DNA from 2 places in the Cronobacter condimenti 1330 genome. Region 2 is predicted to be linked to the other one. Evidence: predicted binding sites of a transcription regulator. Region 2 holds the regulator's gene; the other holds the start of a gene.

The links. Region 2 encodes PurR, which represses purine synthesis genes. Its sites were predicted from a motif close to CANGCAAACGTTTGCNTG; they were not measured.
Region 1: the regulator PurR is predicted to act here: its motif matches at 2,116-2,133, upstream of AFK62_RS04985 (nucleoside-specific channel-forming protein Tsx).

What each region holds. Positions count from the first base shown of each region.
Region 1 is NZ_CP012264.1:1,087,386-1,091,977, reverse strand. It holds gene ribD (bifunctional diaminohydroxyphosphoribosylaminopyrimidine deaminase/5-amino-6-(5-phosphoribosylamino)uracil reductase RibD) at 1-776, opposite strand, end outside; gene nrdR (transcriptional regulator NrdR) at 780-1,229, opposite strand; gene AFK62_RS04990 (SadB/YajI family lipoprotein) at 1,384-1,944, shown strand; gene AFK62_RS04985 (nucleoside-specific channel-forming protein Tsx) at 2,281-3,159, shown strand; gene secF (protein translocase subunit SecF) at 3,353-4,324, opposite strand; gene secD (protein translocase subunit SecD) at 4,335-4,592, opposite strand, start outside.
Region 2 is NZ_CP012264.1:1,942,637-1,947,228, forward strand. It holds gene punC (purine nucleoside transporter PunC) at 188-1,351, opposite strand; gene punR (DNA-binding transcriptional activator PunR) at 1,463-2,377, shown strand; gene purR (HTH-type transcriptional repressor PurR) at 2,396-3,421, opposite strand; gene cydH (cytochrome bd-I oxidase subunit CydH) at 3,714-3,803, shown strand; gene AFK62_RS08930 (MFS transporter) at 4,068-4,592, shown strand, end outside.

The DNA.
Region 1 (4,592 bases), 860 kb from region 2:
TCAGGGCAAGCGCGGGCAAGCCACGTCTCGCCGGGCTGATTAGTTATCTTGTGCGCGGGCGTCACCTGGTTCTGACGATCAAGTACGATACGCAGCGGCTGGCGCAGATTTTCATGCGGATACTGCGCCTGCGTGGTCTCATCAAGTTCGTCCCATCGCACGGTCATTGACGGGTCGTCGGCCAGCACCGTGGCACTGGTAGTGAGGATAGCATGGCTTTCAGCACGCAGACGCTGCACGTCCTGGCGGGCCTGCGGAGAAGTTATCCACTGGCTTTCGCCGTTCGCCATCGCGGTGCGCCCGTCAAGCGATGCGCCAAGTTTCAGCTGGATAAACGGAAAACCGGTGCGCATACGTTTGAGAAAGCCTTTGTTCAGCGCTTCGGCCTCACTCATCATCAGGCCGTGGCTGACCTCAATCCCCGCTTGCTGTAAACGGTATAAGCCGCGCCCCGCCACCTGCGGGTTCGGGTCCTGCATCGCCGCGACCACACGTGTGACACCAGCGTTAATTAGCGCGTCGCAGCACGGCGGTGTCCGCCCGTGGTGGCTACACGGTTCAAGCGTGACATACGCTGTTGCGCCCCGCGCCTTGTCGCCCGCCATGCGTAGCGCATGGACTTCGGCATGCGGTTCGCCTGCACGGTAGTGAAACCCTTCGCCGACAATCGTGCCGTCTTTGACAATAACGCAGCCCACACGCGGGTTCGGATGCGTGGTAAAGCGCCCCTGGCTCGCGAGCGTGAGCGCGCGGGCCATGTAAAATTCATCGGACATCAGTTAATCCTGTAAGCGGGCGATCTCTTCGCCGAATTCGCGGATATCTTCGAAGCTGCGATACACCGAGGCGAAACGGATATAGGCGACTTTATCGAGCTTTTTAAGCTGTTCCATCACCAGATTGCCGATAAGTTTACTCGGCACTTCGCGCTCACCGGTGGCGCGCAGGTGGGATTTGATGTGATTAATGGCCATTTCTACATCGTCAGAACTGACCGGGCGTTTTTCAAGGGCTTTCTGCATGCCGCTGCGCAGTTTGTCTTCGTTGAAAGGTTCGCGCACGTCGTTGCTTTTCACCACGCGCGGCATGACCAGCTCCGCAACTTCAAATGTAGTGAAACGCTCATGGCACACCAGGCACTGGCGGCGACGGCGCACCGAGGATCCTTCGCCCACCAGGCGGGAATCGATCACTTTCGTGTCAACGGCGAAACAGAACGGGCAATGCATAGCGCTTCCTGACTGAAAAAGTTAACTGAACAATAGTTTACCCTGAACTGGCGGGACTACAAAGACGCAACCTTTTTGAGACAAAGGCGCTATACCAAACGGGGCGGCGACAACTACCATTACCACACCTTCACGTTTTCAGGAAAAGCGAATCATGACAATACGTTATCTGAAATGGGCGATCGCGGGCAGCGCGCTGGCTTTAAGCGCCTGCGCCCCGCAAAGCGAAGTGCGTCAGATGCACCAGAACGTCAGCACGCTAAATCATGAGATGACGAAGCTTAAACAGGAGACGGTTAAAATCACGCAGCAAAATGCGCTGAATGTGAAATCGAAAAGCGGCGTTTATCTGCTGCCGGGTTCAAATACCCCTGCCCGTCTAAACAGTCAGCTCGGAATGCTGAAGATGTCGCTACGCAACGTGAGTGCTGACGCTAACGGCACGCAAGCGACACTGTTTATCCAGAGTGAATCAAACGAGCCGTTACCTGCATTTACCGGCACTGTCGAATGGGGCCAGTTGCAGGGGACGACGGAAAATTATCAGGAAGTCAACGTACAGAATCAGCCTTTCAGCGCTCCTGCCAGTACGCTGGCCCCGAGCGACGTTTCTGTACCGCTGACGCTCACTGGTATTACGCCCGATCAACTGGGTTTTATCCGCATACATGATATCCAGCCGCTGATTGCAGACGACGCCATCGTAGCGCCGTAACTTGCCCCCTGGCGGCGCATGGTTTGTTACATTCGCGCCGCTGCATTTTCTTGCTTTTTCACTCTGCCAGATTCTGCCTTTTCCCACCTTATAAACGCAAAAATGGCCTCGTGATGGTTGGCTTAGTTCCCTTATGCCGCTAGAATCCGCTTTCCGATGTACGCAAACGTGAACGCAATCGATTACGTACGTGACAAGAATGTGAAACGCCACATATTTTTGTGAGGCCGGATACTTATAATAGGCAACACAAATTGTGCAGTGGCGGTTAGCCGTCGCAGGCGAAAGCTTTACTCCACCCAGAAATGGGGATTTCCTTAAAACAGTGGCTCTATTATGAAAAAAATTGTTTTAGCTGCCGGTGCAGCCCTGGCGCTCTCCACCTCTTTCACTGCCAGCGCGGCAGAAACCAGCAATAGTGAGTTTGTTTCCGACTGGTGGCACCAGAGCGTCAACGTGGTGGGTAGTTACCACACTCGCTTCGGACCGACCATCCGTAACGATACCTATCTGGAATATGAAGCTTTCGCGAAAAAAGACTGGTTTGATTTCTATGGCTACCTGGATGCGCCGGTCTTCTTTGGCGGCAACACCGATGCTAAAGGGATCTGGAACCACGGTTCCCCGCTGTTTATGGAGATCGAACCGCGCTTCTCTATTGATAAGCTGACCGGCACCAGCCTGGCGTTCGGCCCGTTCAAAGAGTGGTATTTCGCCAACAACTATATCTACGATATGGGGCGCAACGCTTCTGGCCGCCAGAGCACCTGGTATATGGGCCTCGGTACCGATATCGACACCGGTCTGCCGATGAGCCTCTCCCTGAACGTCTACGCTAAATACCAGTGGCAGAACTACAATGCCGAGAACCAGAACGAGTGGGATGGCTACCGCTTTAAGGTGAAATACTTCGTGCCGATTACCCAGCTGTGGGGCGGTAACCTGAGCTATATCGGCTTTACCAACTTTGACTGGGGTTCAGATCTCGGCGATAAAGGCGGTTACGCGCTCAATGGCGTTAAAACACGCACCAACGATTCTATCGCGTCCAGCCATATTCTTGCGCTGAATTACGATCACTGGCACTACTCTGTGGTTGCGCGTTACTGGCACAACGGCGGCCAGTGGAATGACGATGCGCAACTGGCCTTCACCAACTACAACACCCGCTCTACCGGTTGGGGTGGTTATCTGGTAGTTGGTTACAACTTCTAAGCCTGACGCCTCAATGAAAAAGCCAGCCTCTGCTGGCTTTTTTTATGGGCGCGATTTGCAGCAAGGCACGTGCCCATACTTACCGCCGTGACGGCCTTCGGCATCACCGCATCGTGATTAATAACCCCTTTCGACAGCGAAAAAAAACCGCAGGCCAGGCCTGCGGTTTTTAAAGGTCATTCGCGCTTTACCATTACGGCAGAAGTGACGGCTGATCCGCCCCCTCTTTTTCCACCTTCTGTTGCAGAAGATGTTCACGCTTCATACCAAGCTTCAGAGCCAGCGCGGAGGCGACGTAAATCGACGACACCGTACCAATAGCCACACCGATAAGCATGGTGAGTGAGAAGCCCTGCAGCATCGCGCCACCGAACAGATAAAGCATCAGAATCACGATCAGCGTGGTGCCAGAGGTGATTAACGTCCTCTTCAGCGTCTGGGTCAGCGACACGTTAAAGATTTCGTAAGGCGTTCCGCGACGGATCTTGCGGAAGTTTTCACGAATACGGTCAGATACCACAATGCTGTCGTTCAGCGAGTAACCAATGACCGACATCAGCGAGGCGATGATGGTCAGGTCAACCTCTATCTGGAATAGCGACAGTACGCCCATAGTAATAATAACGTCGTGCGCCAACGCGATAACCACACCGGCCGCCAGACGCCACTCAAAGCGAAATCCGACGTAAATCAGAATGGAGATCAGCGCCACCAGCAGCGCCATCGCGCCCGCCTGAGCGAGATCCGCGCCGACGCTCGGACCAACAAATTCAATGCGTTTTACCGCCGCGTTCTGGCTGGTAGCCTCGTTAATGACGCTCAGCACTTTATTACCAAGAGTCTGTCCGCCGGTTTCGCCCTGCGCAGGCGGCATGCGTACCATGATGTCGCGGCTGCTGCCAAAGTTTTGCAGCAGCGGCTCTTCAAAGCCCGCCTTTTCCAGCGATTCGCGCATTAAATCCAGGTCAGCTGGTTTTTCCAGGGCAATTTCGATAACCGTACCGCCGGTAAAATCGAGACCCCAGTTAAAGCCACGCACGCCCATCACCACGATAGAAACCACCAGCAGCAGGCCAGAAATGGCGAATGCCCAGTAGTCCCAGCGCATAAAGTCATGAACTTTACGGCCGTGGTTTAATTGTTCAACAGTATATTCCTGTGCCACAACGCACTCCTCAGATAGACAGCTTGTTGATGCGTTTGCCGCCGTACAACAGGTTTACAATGGCACGGGTACCGACAATAGCGGTGAACATGGAGGTCGCCACGCCGATACCGGTCGTGATAGCAAACCCTTTAATCGCGCCGGTCCCCACTGCGTACAGGATGATGACCTTAATCAGCGTCGTAATGTTGGCATCGAAAATGGAGCTGAACGCCCCGCGATAGCCTTCATCAATTGCCTGCTGCACGGAACGGCCATTGCTGAGCTC
Region 2 (4,592 bases):
GGAAGGGGATGACCCTTGCCAGAAATGTCATTCCAAACAAAAACGGGAGCCAGCGGCTCCCGTTACTACATAATATTTATGGTAATTATCAAAGAGCCGCGAACCAGTATAGGCCTCGCTTTTCGATGATTCAACCGTTGATGGTTAGCAAGCTAATAACAAAAAATGCATATTATCGCTCGCCTGATTACCCCTGCGCGACGCGGCCTCCGCGCAGGTACCAGCCAAGCCACGCCAGCAGTACCGTTGACAGCATCACGCTGGTGGTGGAAAGCAGCGGCGTTGCCACAAGCCAGGAGACCACCAGACTCGCCACAAAACACAAGCCCAGTTGCAGCGTATTTTGCAGCGCCGCGGCGCGCCCGGTCGCCTGCGGGAATGGCAGCAGCGCCGCGGCCACCACAATAGGATAAATTGCGCCATTTGCCATCGCCATCAGGCAGAAGGGGATTAAGAGCGTGGTAAGCGTCACCGTGTCGCTTAACCCCACAAGCCAGGTCGCGACAACGCTCAGCGCGTAGCCCACCAGCAGCCAGGGCAGAAGTTTTTCTCCCTGCCATTTTTGCAGCGCGCTGCGACAACCGTAGCCGCCCACCATAAATGCAATTGTTTGCGGCACATAGCTCAGACCAATCACGGCCGGGCTGTACCCCATTTCGTGAAGGATAAACGGCGAGCCGGTGAGCCACGCAAAAAAGCTGGCGGAGCAGGCAGCATAGATAAGCACATTGCCGCTGTAAGCTTTAGAGCGCAGCAGCATGCCAAAGCTCAGCGGTACACCGTCGTGGTTGCCCTGCGGCGCGCCCGCAGGCAGACGCAGCGCCGGGATCATTAACACCAGCGTAATCGCAAACAGCACGACGAAAATCGCCTGCCAGTCAAAATGGTTCAGGATCCAACTGCCAAGCAGCGGTGCCAGTGCCGGAGAAAGTCCGACCAGCGGCATAATGGTGGCGAAGATACGGCGTGCCTGTTGGGCCGGGTAGCGGTCGGTCACCAGCGCCTGCCAGCTTACCGCCGCCGAGCAAACACCGACAGCCTGAAGGAATCGCAGCGCCAGCAGGGCGCCTGCGCTCTGCACCCATACGGTGCCAAGACAGCCTATGGCGAAAATCCCAAGTCCTGCCAGCAGCACAGGACGGCGGCCAAAGCGGTCAGAGAGTGGGCCCCAGACTAATTGCGCGAGCGCGAAGCCCGCAAGGAACAGGCTTAGGGAGGCGCTGATGGCCGAAGGTGCAGTGTGGAGATCCGCTTCGATGGCGGCGAACGCCGGCAGATACATATCGGTCGCCAGAAAACCAAGCACACTCAGCCCGGCGAGCCAGCAAAGAAATCCTTTTGTAGGTCGCATAACGTTAACTCACTTCTTAATACGCGAAAGAGCCAGGAGTGTACGGAGTGCAATCCGGCTTGTGAAACGCTAATATTTGCCGTTTCCGTTCAAATTTTTTGCAGGCAGAAAATGTGGTCCGAATATTCTCTTGAAGTGGTGGACGCCGTGGCGCGCAACGGCAGCTTCAGCGCGGCGGCGGCAGAACTTCACCGCGTGCCTTCTGCGGTCAGCTATACGGTACGTCAGCTCGAAGAGTGGCTCGCGGTAGCGCTCTTTGAGCGTCGGCACCGCGATGTGGTCCTGACGCCTGCGGGCAGCTGGTTTTTGCGTGAAGGACGTTCTGTTATCAAAAAAATGATGATCACCCGACAACAGTGCCAGCAGATAGCGAACGGCTGGCGCGGCCAGCTTTCCATCGCCGTGGACAATATTGTGCGCCCTGAACGTACCCGCCGTCTGGTACTCGATTTCTACCGACACTTTTCCGATGTGGAGTTACTGGTGTCGCAGGAGGTGTTTAACGGCGTCTGGGATGCCCTGGCCGACGGGCGCGTAGAGCTTGCCATCGGCGCCACGCAGGCTATCCCGGTCGGGGGCGGGCGCTTTGCGTTTCGCGATATGGGGGCGTTGAGCTGGCGCTGCGTGGTGGCGAGCCACCATCCGCTGGCACAACAGGCGGGCGCGTTGACTGACGATCAACTGCGCGATTACCCGTCGCTGGTGCTGGAGGATACCTCGCGCTCGCTGCCCAAACGCATCACCTGGCTTCTGGATAACCAACGGCGCGTGGTGGTGCCGGACTGGTACTGCGCTGCCGACGCGCTTGGCGAGGGGCTCTGTATCGGTATGGTGCCGACGCACTTTGCGAAGCCATGGCTTGATAGTGGGGCGTGGCACGCGCTGACGCTGGACAATCCCTTTCCTGATGCGGCCTGTTGCCTGACGTGGCGCCAGAGTGATGCCTCGCCCGCGCTGCGCTGGTTGCTTGATTATCTGGGGGACAGTGAAACGCTGAACCGGGAGTGGCTGCGGGAGCCTGCGTAAACAGGCTCCCGGCGGGGATTAACGACGATAGTCGCGGAACGGACCGTCCGCCACCGAGCGGCGTTCGATAAGGCGTGGATGCACCTCAATGGTCTGTGACTCTTCGCGTTTATTCACGATTCGGTCCAGCAGCATATTAAAGGCGGTCTGGCCCAGCGTCTCTTTTGGCTGATGAATTGTCGTCAGCGCCGGGCTAAAGAAGCGGGCGTTACGCACATTATCGTAGCCGATAATGGAAATATCCTGCGGCACGCGCAGCCCCATTTCATCCGCGGCGCAAATCGCGCCCATTGCCATGATATCACCGCCGCAGAAGACGGCTGTCGGGCGCTGCGGCTGCGAGAGGATCTGCTGCATCGCGCGGTAGCCGGATTCTGGCTCAAAATCGCCCTGCACAATCCAGTTTTCCGGCACGTTAATAGCTGCTTCTTCCAGTGCTTTCATAAAGCCGGAGAAACGTCCCACGCCGGTGTTGCGCTCAAGCTGGCCCGGGATCACGCCGATATCGCGATGCCCGCGCTCAATGAGATAACGACCCGCGAGATAACCGCCCTGAAAAGCGTTATCGATAACCGAGTCGGTGAAGTCCGCTTTGGCTTCGCCCCAGTCCATTACCACCATCGGAATGTGACGATACTCTTCAAGCGTTGCCAGCAGTGGCTCCGGGTATTCCGAGCACATCACCAGCAGGCCGTCCACACGCTTTTGCGCCATCATCGACAGGTACGCCCGCTGCTTTTCCAGATTGTTATGCGCGTTGCCAAGGATAAGCGTATAGCCTTTCGCAAAGCAGCTGTTTTCAACGGCTTCGATAATTTCTGCGAAATAGGGCGCTTCGCTGCTGGTCGCGAGTAGCCCGATAGATTTGGTGTGGTTCACCTTCAGGCTGCGCGCCACGGCGCTTGGCGAATAGTGTAATTCTTTAATCGCTGCCCATACCGCGTTGCGCGTCTCTTCCGCCACAAAACGGGTTTTGTTAATTACATGTGAGACTGTTGTTGTAGAAACGTTTGCTCGCTTCGCGACGTCTTTAATTGTTGCCATTAATAATTACTCCAGACCCCTGGCTGAGCCCTGTAAAATCACGGGTTAATCGTTTGCCTGTACACACCCCTGTGTGCCACGAGGGGACGTGCGGCATGCCGGGAAACGCGACATTTAGCGTGAGGAGGGGTCGATGGCCGGTACCGAATAAAGTAGCGACGAATTTTGGCTTATCTTTATCGAAAGGGGAAGAGGGAAAACGCATATCTGGTTAAATGTCGCAGGATTTTTCGGCCCGATTATGTAAAAATGCGCTCTACCTGTTTTTTGTGGGGTCTTTGAGGAGAATACCATGAGTACCGATCTGAAATTTTCGCTGGTGACGACTGTTGTTGTGCTGGGTTTAATTGTGGCAGGCGCGTTTACTGCCATCCTGCATTAAGCGTGTCGCGGGAGAACGCGTCCGTTCTCCCGCTCTCTTTATACAATTCCTGCGCTTAACGCACTTTCCTTCGCTGTTGCCTTTCTTTTTCACGTTATTCCCTTATGATTCGCTAATAACACTATTTGCGTAATCTTTAACATATACGCAATAATATTTTGCTGTTTTTGTTACTTATCGATTCGGTCTGAACATGCCATCCTTTCTGCGTCCTGCTGTTACGCCGGTGTATTCGGCGCTGTTGTACAATTTCTGGAGCAATTAATGAAAGTCAATTTCCCGTTACTGGCACTGGCTATTGGTGCTTTTGGCATTGGCACGACCGAATTTTCCCCGATGGGACTGCTGCCGGTGATAGCGAATGGCGTGAATGTGTCGATTCCCGCAGCCGGTATGCTGATAAGCGCCTATGCGGTCGGCGTGATGGTTGGCGCACCGCTTATGACGCTGCTGCTGTCGCATCGCGCCCGACGCAGTGCGCTCATTTTCCTGATGGCGATTTTTACCCTCGGCAATGTGCTCTCGGCCCTGGCACCTGACTACATGACGCTGATGGCGTCGCGCATCCTGACCAGTCTCAATCACGGCGCGTTCTTCGGGCTGGGTTCGGTCGTCGCGGCAAGTGTTGTGCCAAAACAGAAGCAGGCGAGCGCCGTGGCCACCATGTTTATGGGGTTGACTATCGCGAATATCGGTGGCGTTCCCGCCGCGACCTGGCTTGGTGAAACGATAGGCTGGCGTATGTCGTTTCTTGCGACCGCCGGGCTTGGGCTGGTGGCGATGGCGAGC